Regions from separate parts of the Bacillus sp. URHA0034 genome, predicted to be linked through region 1. Evidence: a T-box and tRNA genes for the amino acid it is inferred to sense, from the RefSeq annotation. Region 1 holds a T-box; the other holds one or more tRNA genes.
The links. The T-box of region 1 lies ahead of trpS (tryptophan--tRNA ligase). A T-box ahead of a tRNA ligase gene usually reads a tRNA of that ligase, here a tRNA-Trp.
Positions count from the first base shown of each region.

Region 2: it has a tRNA-Trp gene. The T-box ahead of trpS (tryptophan--tRNA ligase) is inferred to sense a tRNA for this amino acid. The anticodon was not compared.

Region 1 covers NZ_JBWCDK010000002.1:1,629,144-1,636,106, reverse strand. The annotation lists gene opp4C (oligopeptide ABC transporter permease) at 1-753, shown strand, start outside; gene ACZ9EE_RS09780 (DUF3603 family protein) at 898-1,644, shown strand; gene trpS (tryptophan--tRNA ligase) at 1,859-2,848, opposite strand; T-box leader at 2,900-3,154, opposite strand; gene ACZ9EE_RS09770 (peptide ABC transporter substrate-binding protein) at 3,791-5,476, shown strand; gene opp3b (oligopeptide ABC transporter permease) at 5,590-6,522, shown strand; gene opp3C (oligopeptide ABC transporter permease) at 6,519-6,963, shown strand, end outside.
Region 2 covers NZ_JBWCDK010000002.1:5,126,270-5,133,232, reverse strand. The annotation lists gene ppdK (pyruvate, phosphate dikinase) at 1-1,622, opposite strand, end outside; gene ACZ9EE_RS26975 (pyruvate, water dikinase regulatory protein) at 1,625-2,473, opposite strand; gene ccpN (transcriptional regulator CcpN) at 2,457-3,104, opposite strand; gene mutM (bifunctional DNA-formamidopyrimidine glycosylase/DNA-(apurinic or apyrimidinic site) lyase) at 3,307-4,116, opposite strand; tRNA gene ACZ9EE_RS26960 (tRNA-Ile) at 4,245-4,318, opposite strand; tRNA gene ACZ9EE_RS26955 (tRNA-Gly) at 4,326-4,399, opposite strand; tRNA gene ACZ9EE_RS26950 (tRNA-Leu) at 4,418-4,502, opposite strand; tRNA gene ACZ9EE_RS26945 (tRNA-Trp) at 4,526-4,599, opposite strand; tRNA gene ACZ9EE_RS26940 (tRNA-Tyr) at 4,605-4,689, opposite strand; tRNA gene ACZ9EE_RS26935 (tRNA-Ser) at 4,704-4,796, opposite strand; tRNA gene ACZ9EE_RS26930 (tRNA-Met) at 4,821-4,897, opposite strand; tRNA gene ACZ9EE_RS26925 (tRNA-Ala) at 4,922-4,997, opposite strand; tRNA gene ACZ9EE_RS26920 (tRNA-Pro) at 5,018-5,094, opposite strand; tRNA gene ACZ9EE_RS26915 (tRNA-Leu) at 5,128-5,216, opposite strand; tRNA gene ACZ9EE_RS26910 (tRNA-Gly) at 5,225-5,296, opposite strand; tRNA gene ACZ9EE_RS26905 (tRNA-Leu) at 5,334-5,418, opposite strand; tRNA gene ACZ9EE_RS26900 (tRNA-Thr) at 5,457-5,529, opposite strand; tRNA gene ACZ9EE_RS26895 (tRNA-Val) at 5,706-5,781, opposite strand; rRNA gene rrf (5S ribosomal RNA) at 5,789-5,904, opposite strand; rRNA gene ACZ9EE_RS26885 (23S ribosomal RNA) at 5,982-6,963, opposite strand, start outside.

The DNA.
Region 1 (6,963 bases):
CCGTATATTACAACAGCAGATGTAACCAGGATTAATATTGGGCAAATGTCATTAGAACCATCGAGTACACATTGGCTGGGAACCGATAAGGCAGGCCGCGATGTGTTTACGAGACTGCTATATGGCGGGAGGATATCCTTGTTAGTAGGTATGAGCTGTACGTTGTTTGTTATTGTTATCGGAACATTGATCGGTGCAGTCTCAGGTTATTTTGGCGGTGTGATTGATAGTTTATTAATGCGATTTACTGATTTTATTTTAAACTTTCCTTTCCTTGTTTTTGTAATTGTCTTGAATGCAATCCTTTTTGGGAAAGTTAATGGTTTATGGGTTTTAATCGGTACGATAAGTATTTTAAGCTGGGGAGGGATTGCCCGGATTGTCCGCAGTAAAATCTTGGCTGAAAAGGAGAATGAATATATTAGCGCTGCTATTTCAATTGGTTGTACACCCGCAAAAATCATTATTAAACATCTATTGCCTAATATTTTGTCAACCATTATTGTACAGGCCACGATTACATTTGCAACCATGATTGTGGCGGAAACAGGCTTAAGCTTTTTAGGATTTGGTGTTCCGCAGGAAATACCGAGCTGGGGGAATATGTTGAATTCAGCAACTGAGCCCGATGTACTCCAGTTCAAACTCTGGATTTGGGTTCCACCCGCACTAATTATTACGATTACGATCCTATCGATTAATTTTATTGGCGAAGGATTAAAAGATGCCTTCAATCCAAAATCAAAAAGATAAAGCTGTCATAGTGAGTGGCAGCTTATTTATAAATAGAAAGGTTTTTGAAAAAGCAATTGGATCAAAATATATATAAAGGAATAATTTAACTGAGGTCTGCCTATACTGATTGACAAACAGTTTCTTGAAGTGAGGGGTTGTAAAATGTTGTATCTTCATGATGTTTGGGTTAATTGGTTTGAAGGTGAGGAAAACGGATATAATGTTTGCCACTTTCATGAATGGCGGAAGGATGACGGAGTAGAGCTGCTTGATCAAGTGCCGCTTATTAAAATTGAACCGCTCCTATTTGGTTATATTGAGAATGATTTATCTGAGTTACCTCAACAGCTTCTCGATGATATTTATCAAAAAGCGTACTTAAGAAAAAACCATGAAAGAATTCAACTTGACTATTGCTTTGTTGTGACAGACGGAACAGGAATATTAGCCGTTGATACAATTGGCTACAATATTCCAATCCGAAAAAGCAGATTAATACCTAGGCAGGAACAGCTCGTCTATGAAATGATTAACCAGCATGATGCAAAACCATATCATTTTTACGCACAGCCTAAAACAAAGGACTTCCATATCCTTTCACCAGAACCCGACTTGATGAGAGGATTAACAAGAAAAGAGCGACAATTAAAACAATTATTATTTATGGCTCTTGATCAATTGTTAACATCCAATAACGAAGCGGAAGTACGCTATTGGTATACTGAATGGTGTCCAGAGCAATATTCGACCATTCAAGAAATGAATTTTGAAGAAGCTTGGGAACAGTTATTTGAGCAGACAAAATATGGCTGGTCAAGACGTCATGAAACATTCTGTGAAAATCTAATAAAAGGGCAGCCCTTCTTTGAAAAACTTTGGGAGATGGAGCATGGTCCAAAAGTAAATTAAAAGCCTGTGCCAAAAGGTATATCAACTATACCTTTTGGACAGGCTTTTATCATTTTTAATAAGATAAGAAAGTATAAAAATTTGAGAATTGTCTAGCTCCAGCGCCTAGCCCCTCGAGGTCACAAGCCAATCCGTCCAAAAGGTTAAATAGCAACCTTTCGGCCGGCTCGACTTGTGCTTGTCGGGGCTGACCAAGGCGCTTGCGCTTTTCTTATTAACGTTTTTTTCTACCTAGACCCATCGCATTTTCCATTTTCTTTAGGGTTCTGCTGGCAACCATGTTTGCCTTTTCAGCTCCGCGGTCTAAAATATCATCAAGCTCACTGGATTCTAACAAATGGTAGTATCTTTCTTGAATTGGTTTAAGGAAATTAACCACTACATCAGCCAAATCTCCTTTAAAATCGCCATAGCCTTTTCCAGTATACATTTCTTCAAGTTCTCCAATTGATTTACCGCCAAGGATGGAATAGATCGATAACAAGTTAGAAACTCCAGGCTTATTCACTGTATCAAACTTAACAATTCCATCGGAATCAGTGACAGCACTCTTGATCTTCTTCACAATTTGATTTGGCTCATCTAAAGGGGTTATAAATGCCTTTTTATTTGGATCAGACTTACTCATCTTTTTAGTCGGTTCCTGAAGTGACATAATTCGAGCGCCGACCTTAGGCAAGCTGATTTCAGGTATAGTCAGAATATCATTATATTTCTTATTAAATCTTTCAGCTAAGTCTCTTGTTAATTCCAAATGCTGTTTTTGATCCTCACCAACAGGAACAAGATCAGTGTTGTATAAGAGGATATCAGCTGCCATTAATGGCGGATAAGTTAATAAGCTCGCCGAAACGGCTTCTTTACCGGATGATTTATCCTTGAATTGCGTCATCCGTTCAAGTTCACCAATATAGGAAATACACTGCATAATCCATCCTGCCTGTGCATGTGCAGGAACCTCCGATTGTATAAATAAAGTAGCCTTCTCCGGATCAATTCCAACAGCCAGATATAATGCAGCTAAACTGCGGATATTTTTCCTAAGTGTTTGTGGATCCTGTGGGACTGTAATGGCATGCTGGTCGACAATACAAAAGAAACAATTGTATTCGTGTTGTAATTCCACAAACTGTTTCATAGCACCAATATAGTTCCCGAGTGTAATAGTTCCACTTGGCTGAATACCTGAAAAAATTGTTTTCATTAAGATTTCCTCCTAAAAATATATAAAAAAAACCATTCATCCCTAAAAAACTATAGGGACGAATGGTTCGCGGTACCACCCTAAATTACTCAAAATGAGTCACTCAGTATCAAGTCATCTTTTTTAGATGATGTGAAGTCCTTTTAACGCAAGGTAAACGTCTGCTCCTACTATTATTTAGAAAGTGAAATAAGGTTCAGGCAGAGGCTCAAAAGTCCATTCCGTATTTTTTCGCGTTTGTTTTCACCGGCCACAAACTCTCTGAATCGAAGGGAAATACGTACTACTCTTTATCAATGCTTTTGAAAATTATATGCGTTTAGTCACATTATAGCTGAAATCTTACATTCATTTCAAGTTAGTTAAACATAATAGATAATGAGAGCGGCAGCCATTAATAATCCAGTAATAAGTCCATGAAGAAAGAGCGGCTTTCCATTTATTGTGATTAATTCCGATAAACCTGGAATGTCCTCAAATCTTCTTTTATCTTTCCCGCGGGAAAAGAAAAGATTTAGGGACTTTGACATGACATCATAAAATCCGCTATGGATGGTAAAGAGTAGTAAAGATAACAAAATGTACCCTGAAGTAACAAAAAAAGATATATCGATATAGCTATTTAGTGTAATTTTATGGTACAGAATAAATGATATTATGACAATTACGAATTGCGTAATTGTGAGAATTATGAGATTTTTCTTAAAGTTTAATATCAAGAGATTACCTCCAAAAAGCTTTATTTAACAGGTATAACTAAGGTATAGTATACAAAAAATTACTGTATAAGTCTCCATTATATAATAGACAATTGTAGCCATTACGTAATGATTGTATTGAAAATGTAAATTAATTTTCAAAAAGTAATGTACAATTTGTTGAAAATATGTATAATAGGGAATGTAGTAATTTTTCAGAATAATAGAAAAGGGAGGTCTACTAGTGAAGAAATCAAAACTTTCACTACTTTTAGTACTATCACTAGTACTTAGCATGTTTTTAGCTGCGTGTTCAGGCGGTGGTAAGAAAGACACAAGCTCGTCTGATGGCAAAAGCACTGGTAAAACAGAACAATTAGCAGATAAACAAGAACTTAATGTTTTGGAATCTGCTGAAATTCCTTCAATGGACAGTGTAATGTCTCAAGACACATTAAGCTTTACAACGCTTAATGCTACAAACGAAGGTCTATATCGTTTGAATCCAGATCAAAAAGTTATTCCTGGTGTTGCTGATGGCATGCCAACTTATAATGATGACAAAACAGTTATCACAATCAAATTGAAAAAAGATGTAAAATGGTCAAATGGTGACCCTGTTACTGCAAATGATTTCGTATTTGCATGGAGACGTGCAATCGACCCTAAAGTAGCTGCTCCATACGGTGCATACTTTATGGAAGGTAAAATCAAAAATGCATCTGAAATCGTAGCTGGAAAAGCTAAGCTAGAAGATTTAGGTATTAAAGCATTAGATGATAATACAGTAGAAATCACTCTAGTAAGAGCTCTTCCATACATCGAATCATACTTAACATTCCCATTATTCTACCCTCAAAACGAAAAGTATGTTACAGCACAAGGCACTAATTATGCTAAAGATGCTGCTCACATTCTTTACAATGGTCCTTTCAAAATGACTAAGTGGGACGGTCCAACAGGACAAGAATGGGTATTAGAAAAGAATGCAGACTATTGGGATGCAAAAGACGTTACTCTTAAAAAGATCAACTTCAACGTTTCAAAAGATCCACAAGCTTCTGCAAACGCATATACTGCTGGCGAAGCGGATATTACACCTAAACTAGCTCAAGCTGCTATCCTATCACAATTTGAAGGAGCAGATGATCTACTTCGTTACCAAGAACCATCTATCTGGTGGTTAAAGATGAACGAAAAGAACCCAGCATTGAAAAATGTTAACATCCGTAAAGCTATCGCACTTTCTGTTGATAAAAAAGCTTTAGTTGATGATGTATTAGCAAACGGTTCAATCTCGGCTGACTTCCTAGTTCCAAAAGGTTTCGCTTTCTTAGATGGTAAAGATTTCCGTGATACTGCTGGAACTTACCTAAAGTCTGATAAAGAAAAAGCGGCAGAACTTTGGAAAAAAGGACTTGCTGAAACTGGTCTAAAAGAAGTAAACTTCACTTATGTTGGTCAAGACACTGAAACTTCAAAAGTTACTGATGCTTTCATCAAAGACCAATTAGAAAAGAACTTACCAGGATTAAAGATTACCATTGAGGCTGTACCATTCAAAATCCGTATCGCGCGTGAAGATGCTGAAGATTATGATTTATTAATGGGTGGTTGGGGACCAGACTATGCTGACCCAATGACATATATGGATCTATGGGTTACTGGCGGAGGCCAAAATCATATGAGCTATAGCAACCCAGAATTTGATAAATTAATCAAAGCAGCTAACGAAGACCTAGTTGCTAAGCCACAAGACCGCTGGAAAGCACTTCAAGATGCTGAGAAAATCTTGTTAGAGGACGATGCTGCAATTGCACCACTTTACCAACGTTCTGTTAACATCTTGATCAATCCAAAAGTTAAAGGCTTTGCACACCATGCATTTGGTCCTGACTATAGTTACCAGTGGATTAAAATCACAAAATAGTAACTATAACTAATCAAATATTAAGAGAGTATATTTAATCAATATACTCTCTTTTTACCTGTATGAGAATTGTCGTAATATGTCGAAAATTTAATTAATTAGGAGGTGTAGGCATGGTCAAATATATATTAAAACGCGTTGGCTATATGATTATTACACTTTTTATCGTAACATCGCTTACCTTTTTCCTCATGAAGCTAATTCCTGGTAGCCCTTTTAATAACTTCGAAAAGCTTAATGAAGTTCAGCGTAATATCTTGCTGGATAAATATGGCTTGAACGACCCCGTGCCTGTTCAATATTTCAACTATATGGTGAACTTGGTAAAAGGGGATTTAGGAGTGTCCTTCCAATTTGATAATACCCCTGTCACAGAACTTATTGCAAATCGTCTTGGACCTTCTGCTCAATTAGGTTTTCAAGCTATGCTTGTAGGTTCCATTTTAGGTATCCTATTAGGAGTGCTGGCTGCTCTAAAACAAAACACATGGATTGACTATGGTTCTACTTTTATCGCTGTAGTAGGTAAGTCTATTCCATCCTTTATTTTTGCTGGTTTATTGCAATACTATGTTTCGGTTAAATTAGGCTGGCTGCCAGTAATGTTATGGAAAGGACCGGAGTATACGATCCTTCCAACCATCGCACTTGCCATGTTCCCAATCTCAATCGCAGCCCGTTTTATGCGTACGGAAATGGTGGAGGTTTTAGGATCAGATTATATCACTTTGGCGAGAGCTAAAGGGGCAAGCCGCTGGCAAATAAGCTTTAAGCATGCCTTGAGAAATGCTTTAATTCCTGTTGTAACTGTCTTGGGACCATTGGCAGTTAGCTTGATGACCGGGTCACTGGTAATTGAGCAAATTTTTGGTATTCCAGGAATTGGTGAGCAGTTCGTTAAATCGATTAATATGAATGATTACCCCGTAATTATGGGAACTAACATTTTATTTGCTATACTATTTATCGTCGTGATCTTAATTGTTGATATTCTATATGGAATCATCGACCCACGTATTCGTGTATCGGGGGGGAAAACTAAATGAGCAACAAAGACATAACAATTTCAAAGGATATGTTTGCTCCTGCCCATATTGATCCATCAAAAAGTGAAAAAATTGCAAAACCAAGTTTAAATTTCTGGCAGGATTCTTGGCTAAGGGTCCGGAAAAATAAAGGTGCAGTAGTCAGCATGGTGATCCTGGTAATTATGATTATCATGGCCTTCGTTGGCCCGATGATTACGCCTTATGCCTATGACACGCAAAACACTAAACATAATAATTTGCCACCGCGTATACAAGGATTAGAAAATGTTCATTGGCTTCCATTTGACGGTACCTTAACTAGAAGAGATGGCACTGAATATAACGCCTATGAAGTACGTAAAATAGATGCCTATTATTGGTTTGGCACCGATGGCTTAGGCCGTGACCAATTTGCACGTGTTTGGAAAGGTACACAAGTATCATTATTTATCGCCTTCA
Region 2 (6,963 bases), 3.5 Mb from region 1:
TCCGGATTGTCGGCGTTAGCACGAACGCCAATTTTCCGCTCTTGGTCAGCCCAAGCTAAAAGAAGTTGAAATTCATCGGAAAGTTCCGGGTCAATCATCGGAATTTCCCCAAGCATAATTTCTCCTGTGGACCCATCGATCGTAATAATCTCACCATAATTCACCACTGTTTCACCAACAGTAAATTGTTTTGCTCTTAAATCGATTTTTAATGCCTCGCACCCACAAATACAAGCTTTTCCCATCCCGCGTGCGACAACAGCAGCGTGGCTGGTCATTCCGCCACGGCTTGTTAAAATGGCTTGCGCGGCGACGATGCCGTGAATATCGTCGGGAGTTGTTTCCGGTCTAACGAGAATCACTTTTTTCCCATCATTCCCTAAACTTTCCGCTTCATCAGCATCGAAAACCACCTGACCTGTAGCCGCACCAGGTGAGGCAGGTAACCCTTTCGTTAAAATGTTTTTATTAAATTTATCATCAATCCGGCGGTGGAGCAGCTGATTTAATTGGTCAGGGTCGACCCGTAATAAGGCCGTTTTTTTATCGATAATTCCTTCTTGAACCATCTCCACTGCAATTCGAATCGCTGCTTGTGCCGTTCTTTTCCCATTCCGTGTTTGCAGGATGAAGAGTGCGCCTCTTTCTACAGTAAATTCAATATCTTGCATTTCTAGATAATGCTGTTCAAGTATATTACATGTATCTGTAAATTGCTTATATACCTCTGGCATTTCGTCTTTTAAGGTTACGATTGGCTGCGGTGTGCGAATACCAGCAACAACATCTTCACCTTGGGCATTTATTAAGTATTCTCCGTATAAAGCATGCTCGCCTGTTGAAGGATTTCGCGTAAAGGCAACACCAGTACCTGAATCATCACCCATATTTCCAAACACCATACTTTGAATATTTACAGCCGTACCAAGATATTCTGGGATTTTATTCAAGCGGCGGTAAACGATGGCGCGCTGATTGTTCCAAGAATTAAAAACAGCGTTAATAGCAAGGAAGAGCTGTTGTTTTGGGTCCTGAGGAAAGTTTTTTCTAGTATGCTTTTTGACAATCCCTTTATAGCCGAGGATCACTTCTTGCCAATCCTCTGCTGTCATTTCTGGATCTGAACTGTAGCCTTTCTGTTCGCGTGTTTCTTCTAGGTGTTGCTCAAAGTAAAAAGTATCAATTTCTAAGACTACATTACTAAACATCTGAATGAAGCGCCGGTAGGAATCATAAGCAAAACGAGGATTTTTTGTTAATGTGGCTAAACCTGCTACCGTTTCATCGTTCATTCCGAGGTTTAAAATTGTATCCATCATCCCTGGCATTGAAAAAACGGAGCCTGACCGTACTGACACTAATAATGGGTTTTTGGGGTCGCCCAATTTTTTTCCCATTTTTTCTTCTAAGCCGCATAGAGCTTCCAGCGTTTGTTTTTCTACTTCTGCTGGAATGGTTTTACTAGCTTCATAGTAAGCATTACAGGCCTGGGTCGTTATCGTAAAACCAAATGGCACGGGAAGGCCAATTCTAGTCATTTCTGCGAGATTTGCCCCTTTACCCCCGAGTAAGTCTCTCATATTACCGTGTCCCTCATCAAATAAGTAAACAAATTTCTCCATCACTAAAAGCTCCTCTCTTTTTTTAAAACGTCTAGTATTAAACCTGCAGTTTCTTCCACTGCTTTATTTGATACATCAATGATGGGGCAGCCCACCCGCTTCATAATTTTTTCTGCATGGTCTAGTTCTTTTAATATCCTCTCATAACTGGCGTAGTTTGCCCGTGAAGCTAAACCTAACGCTCTTAGTCGTTCTTTGCGGATTTCATTTAACTTGTCAGGTGAGATAATAAGCCCGATACAATTCTTTCTTGGGATCTGAAATAACTCTTCCGGGGGCTGCACTTCCGGCACAAGCGGAACATTGGCCACTTTAAATCGTTTATGCGCTAAATACATCGACAGCGGTGTTTTGGAAGTTCGCGATACACCGATTAAGACGATATCCGCTTTTGTTAGACCTCTTGGGTCACGTCCATCATCATACTTAACGGCAAATTCGATAGCTTCTATTTTTCGAAAGTATTCCTCATCGAGTTTCCTCATTAATCCTGGTCGGTGATGCGGTGCCTTATTAAATTTGGTTTCAAATGCATTCATTAATGGACTCAGTAAATCGACTGCCATAATACCTTCTTCAGCAGCACGACGGTCTAAATACTCCTTTAAGGATGGGATGACAATCGTATAAGCGATAATCGAATTAGACCTCAGCGCTAATAGTATGACATCCTCAATATCCTCAAGATCTTCGACATAGGAATTACGACGTATGTCAACCTGGCCCCCATTAAATTGGGTTGCAACCGCCTTCACAACAAATCCTGCTGTTTCCCCAACTGAATCGGAAACCACATAAACCACTTCTTTTTGTGCCAAAATGCCAGCCACTCCCTTAGTCTGATTTTTCATCCATCATTTCTAAATATGCCCTTGTGATTGTTGTTTTCGTAATTCGCCCTACTAACAAATATGTATTCTCTTGTCCGTCACTTTCCCGGACCACAGGAAGGGAATCAATGTGATTTTGAATCATTTTTTTAGCTGCCTCATGTAAAGTTTCTTCCGGATAGATGGTGATAATATTCGGCATTCTCGTCATAATGACGCTGACTGGTAACTCTGAAAGATTTTGATTACCTAATGATGCTCGAAGTAAATCCTTTCTTGAAATCACCCCAGCTAGATGACCATCTAAATCAACCGCGTAAAGTGTACCAACATCCTCTAAAAATAAATGGACAATGGCATCGTAAACAGATGTTGATTTTCCAACTACAATAGGGTGTGCTTTATAATTATTGACACTTTGATGCAGGATTCTCTCCGCTTGGCGCTTTACCTTAAATTTGTCATTATAAAAATATCCAACACGCGGCCTGGCATCAATATTGCCAGACATGGTCAAGATGGCTAAGTCAGGTCTTAACGCCGCCCTTGATAAAGACAACTTTTCAGCAATCTCTTTCCCGGTAATTGGTCCATTAAGTTTAACAATTTCCAGAATTTCGTCCTGACGCTTTGAAAGTTTTATCGTTACCACCCCCCTTTACCCTATTAATAACCTATAATAATTAAACTCACTTTAAATGTGTTATACTTATTTATATTTAGTATATAACATTAATGTATAAAGTGAAACCACTTTTTGTTAAAAAATAAACATGATATCGATTGATTAATGAATCACAAAAAAGGCTCAAACGATCGTGTTAAATCGTTTGAGCCTTTTTTATATAACTTCATTATTTCTGGCAATTAGGACAATAAAATGTTTTTCTGGAGGAAATCATTTCAATAATGATGGTTGTTCCACACCGATTACACGGTTGGCCTTCCCGGTCATAAACCTGGCATCGTTGATTAAAACCACCTGTTAATGTGTCACCCTTATAGAGCGGATTATCCATATAACCGCCGTGCTTAATTCCATCCTGAAGAACATTTTTCATTGAATCGTATAGTTGGCTTCGGTCACCATCGTTTATGTCATCAATATCCTTAGTTGGTTTTATTCCAGCATGAAAGCAGATCTCTGCAGAGTAGTAATTTCCGATGCCGGCAATAAATGATTGATCGAGCAATGTCGTTTTTAAACGGCCATGTTTACTACCTATAATTTTTAAAAAATCATTTTCGTTAAATTTTGGATCTAATGGCTCTGGCCCTAATTCCGACAGCTTTTCCTCTGTTTGGATCTGATTATATAGGTGTAAATAGCCTAAACGAAGACCAATAAAATAAAGATGATTTTGTCCAAATGATAAACGCACCTGTATTGTTCTGTTAGGTTTGTCCGACTCAGTTCCAAAAAACATCCATCCACCTAACATTAAGTGTAATAATAGCGTTTGATCATTTTGCAGCTGGAATAGAAGGTGCTTTCCTCGACGTTTGATATCGATTATTTGCTGGTGCTGCACAGTTTTTTTGAAAAGATCAGGATTGATGTTAATCGATTTCTCACGATTTATTTGAACGTCAGTTATTACTTGGTTAGCAATTTTTTGTTTTAATTGGTTCTTATAATTTTCCATCTCTGGGAGCTCAGGCATGTATTGACTCCTCCCCCATTCCATTTTCTTAGTATCGTTCCCAATTACATTATAGAAAATGAATAAATACTTTAATAATACAAAAAAACCGAACAGTGACTGTTCGGTTTGATCATTTAATTTATGAGTGGGCCTAAATGGACTCGAACCATCGACCTCACGCTTATCAGGCGTGCGCTCTAACCAGCTGAGCTATAGGCCCTTTAATTTGGAGCGGGTGATGGGAATCGAACCCACTACATCAGCTTGGAAGGCTGAGGTTTTACCAGTAAACTACACCCGCAATAGTATTAATCCTAGATGGTACCGATGGTCGGGGTCGAACCGACACTCCTCACGGAACACGATTTTGAGTCGTGCGCGTCTGCCAATTCCGCCACATCGGCAAGTAGTAGAACAAAATTAAATTTGGCAGGGGCAGTAGGAATCGAACCCACACTGAAGGTTTTGGAGACCTTAGTTCTACCTTTAAACTATGCCCCTATAAGTGGTGGAGGGGGACGGATTCGAACCGCCGAACCCTGAGGGAGCGGATTTACAGTCCGCCGCGTTTAGCCACTTCGCTACCCCTCCAAAGAATATAAAAATGGCGGAGGAAGAGGGATTCGAACCCCCGCGCGGTTTAACCCGCCTGTCGGTTTTCAAGACCGATCCCTTCAGCCGGACTTGGGTATTCCTCCATTTAAAAACCACATTTATAATTATGGTAGCGGCGGAGGGGATCGAACCCCCGACCTTACGGGTATGAACCGTACGCTCTAGCCAGCTGAGCTACACCGCCATAATATCATTTTTTTTTAAGCATTGGTGGAGTCTAGGGGGATCGAACCCCTGACCTCCTGCGTGCAAAGCAGGCGCTCTCCCAGCTGAGCTAAGACCCCATTTTGTTTAAGAAGTTTCATGGTCGGGAAGACAGGATTCGAACCTGCGACCCCTTGGTCCCAAACCAAGTGCTCTACCAAGCTGAGCTACTTCCCGAAATTATAAGACTATTTGCTAGTGCAAAAAGTATGGTGCCGAGGACCGGAATCGAACCGGTACGGTAGTCACCTACCGCAGGATTTTAAGTCCTGTGCGTCTGCCAGTTCCGCCACCCCGGCAATTTGAGAGCGGAAGACGGGATTCGAACCCGCGACCCCCACCTTGGCAAGGTGGTGTTCTACCACTGAACTACTTCCGCATTATGAATAAATAATTTTTTGCATTCGAAAAAACTTTGGTGCGGGTGAAGGGAGTCGAACCCCCACGCCTTGCGGCGCCAGATCCTAAGTCTGGTGCGTCTGCCAATTCCGCCACACCCGCATATTCAAATAAGTAAAAAGCAGCTGTAAGAAAAAAGGTGCCGGCGAGAGGACTTGAACCCCCAACCTACTGATTACAAGTCAGTTGCTCTACCAATTGAGCTACCCCGGCGTAAAGTAAGGAATATATAATAATTTCAAACACGCTGTCGTTGTTACCGTCATCCTGACCTCAGAAAGATTATTCAAGTAGCAGCTCGGTCAGTATGCTGAAGTTTATTCAAGAAGCTCATTCGGTCTTGCTCTACCAATTGAGCTACCCCGGCGTCGTAAATTAAGGAAAAATTATGGTGGAGGATGACGGGATCGAACCGCCGACCCTCTGCTTGTAAGGCAGATGCTCTCCCAGCTGAGCTAATCCTCCAGATAAAGCCTGGCAACGTCCTACTCTCACAGGGACAAAGTCCCAACTACCATCGGCGCTGAGAAGCTTAACTTCCGTGTTCGGTATGGGAACGGGTGTGACCTTCTCGCCTTAATTACCAGACTATTTAATTAGAGAGTTCGTTCTCTCAAAACTAGATAATGTGTAGAAGAAGTAAAAACGAGTTCGCCTTATAGACTATGGTTAAGTCCTCGATCGATTAGTATCAGTCAGCTCCACATGTCGCCACGCTTCCACCTCTGACCTATCAACCTGATCATCTTTCAGGGATCTTACTAGCTTGACGCTATGGGAAATCTCATCTTGAGGGGGGCTTCATGCTTAGATGCTTTCAGCACTTATCCCGTCCGCACATAGCTACCCAGCGATGCCTTTGGCAAGACAACTGGTACACCAGCGGTGCGTCCATCCCGGTCCTCTCGTACTAAGGACAGCTCCTCTCAAATTTCCTGCGCCCACGACGGATAGGGACCGAACTGTCTCACGACGTTCTGAACCCAGCTCGCGTACCGCTTTAATGGGCGAACAGCCCAACCCTTGGGACCGACTACAGCCCCAGGATGCGATGAGCCGACATCGAGGTGCCAAACCTCCCCGTCGATGTGGACTCTTGGGGGAGATAAGCCTGTTATCCCCGGGGTAGCTTTTATCCGTTGAGCGATGGCCCTTCCATGCGGAACCACCGGATCACTAAGCCCGACTTTCGTCCCTGCTCGACTTGTAGGTCTCGCAGTCAAGCTCCCTTGTGCCTTTACACTCTACGAATGATTTCCAACCATTCTGAGGGAACCTTTGGGCGCCTCCGTTACTCTTTAGGAGGCGACCGCCCCAGTCAAACTGCCCACCTGACACTGTCTCCCACCCCGATTTAGGGGTGCGGGTTAGAATTTCAATACAGCCAGGGTAGTATCCCACCGACGCCTCCACCGAAGCTGGCGCTCCGGTTTCTCAGGCTCCTACCTATCCTGTACAAGCTGTACCAAAATTCAATATCAGGCTACAGTAAAGCTCCACGGGGTCTTTCCGTCCTGTCGCGGGTAACCTGCATCTTCACAGGTACTATAATTTCACCGAGTCTCTCGTTGAGACAGTGCCCAGATCGTTACGCCTTTCGTGCGGGTCGGAACTTACCCGACAAGGAATTTCGCTACCTTAGGACCG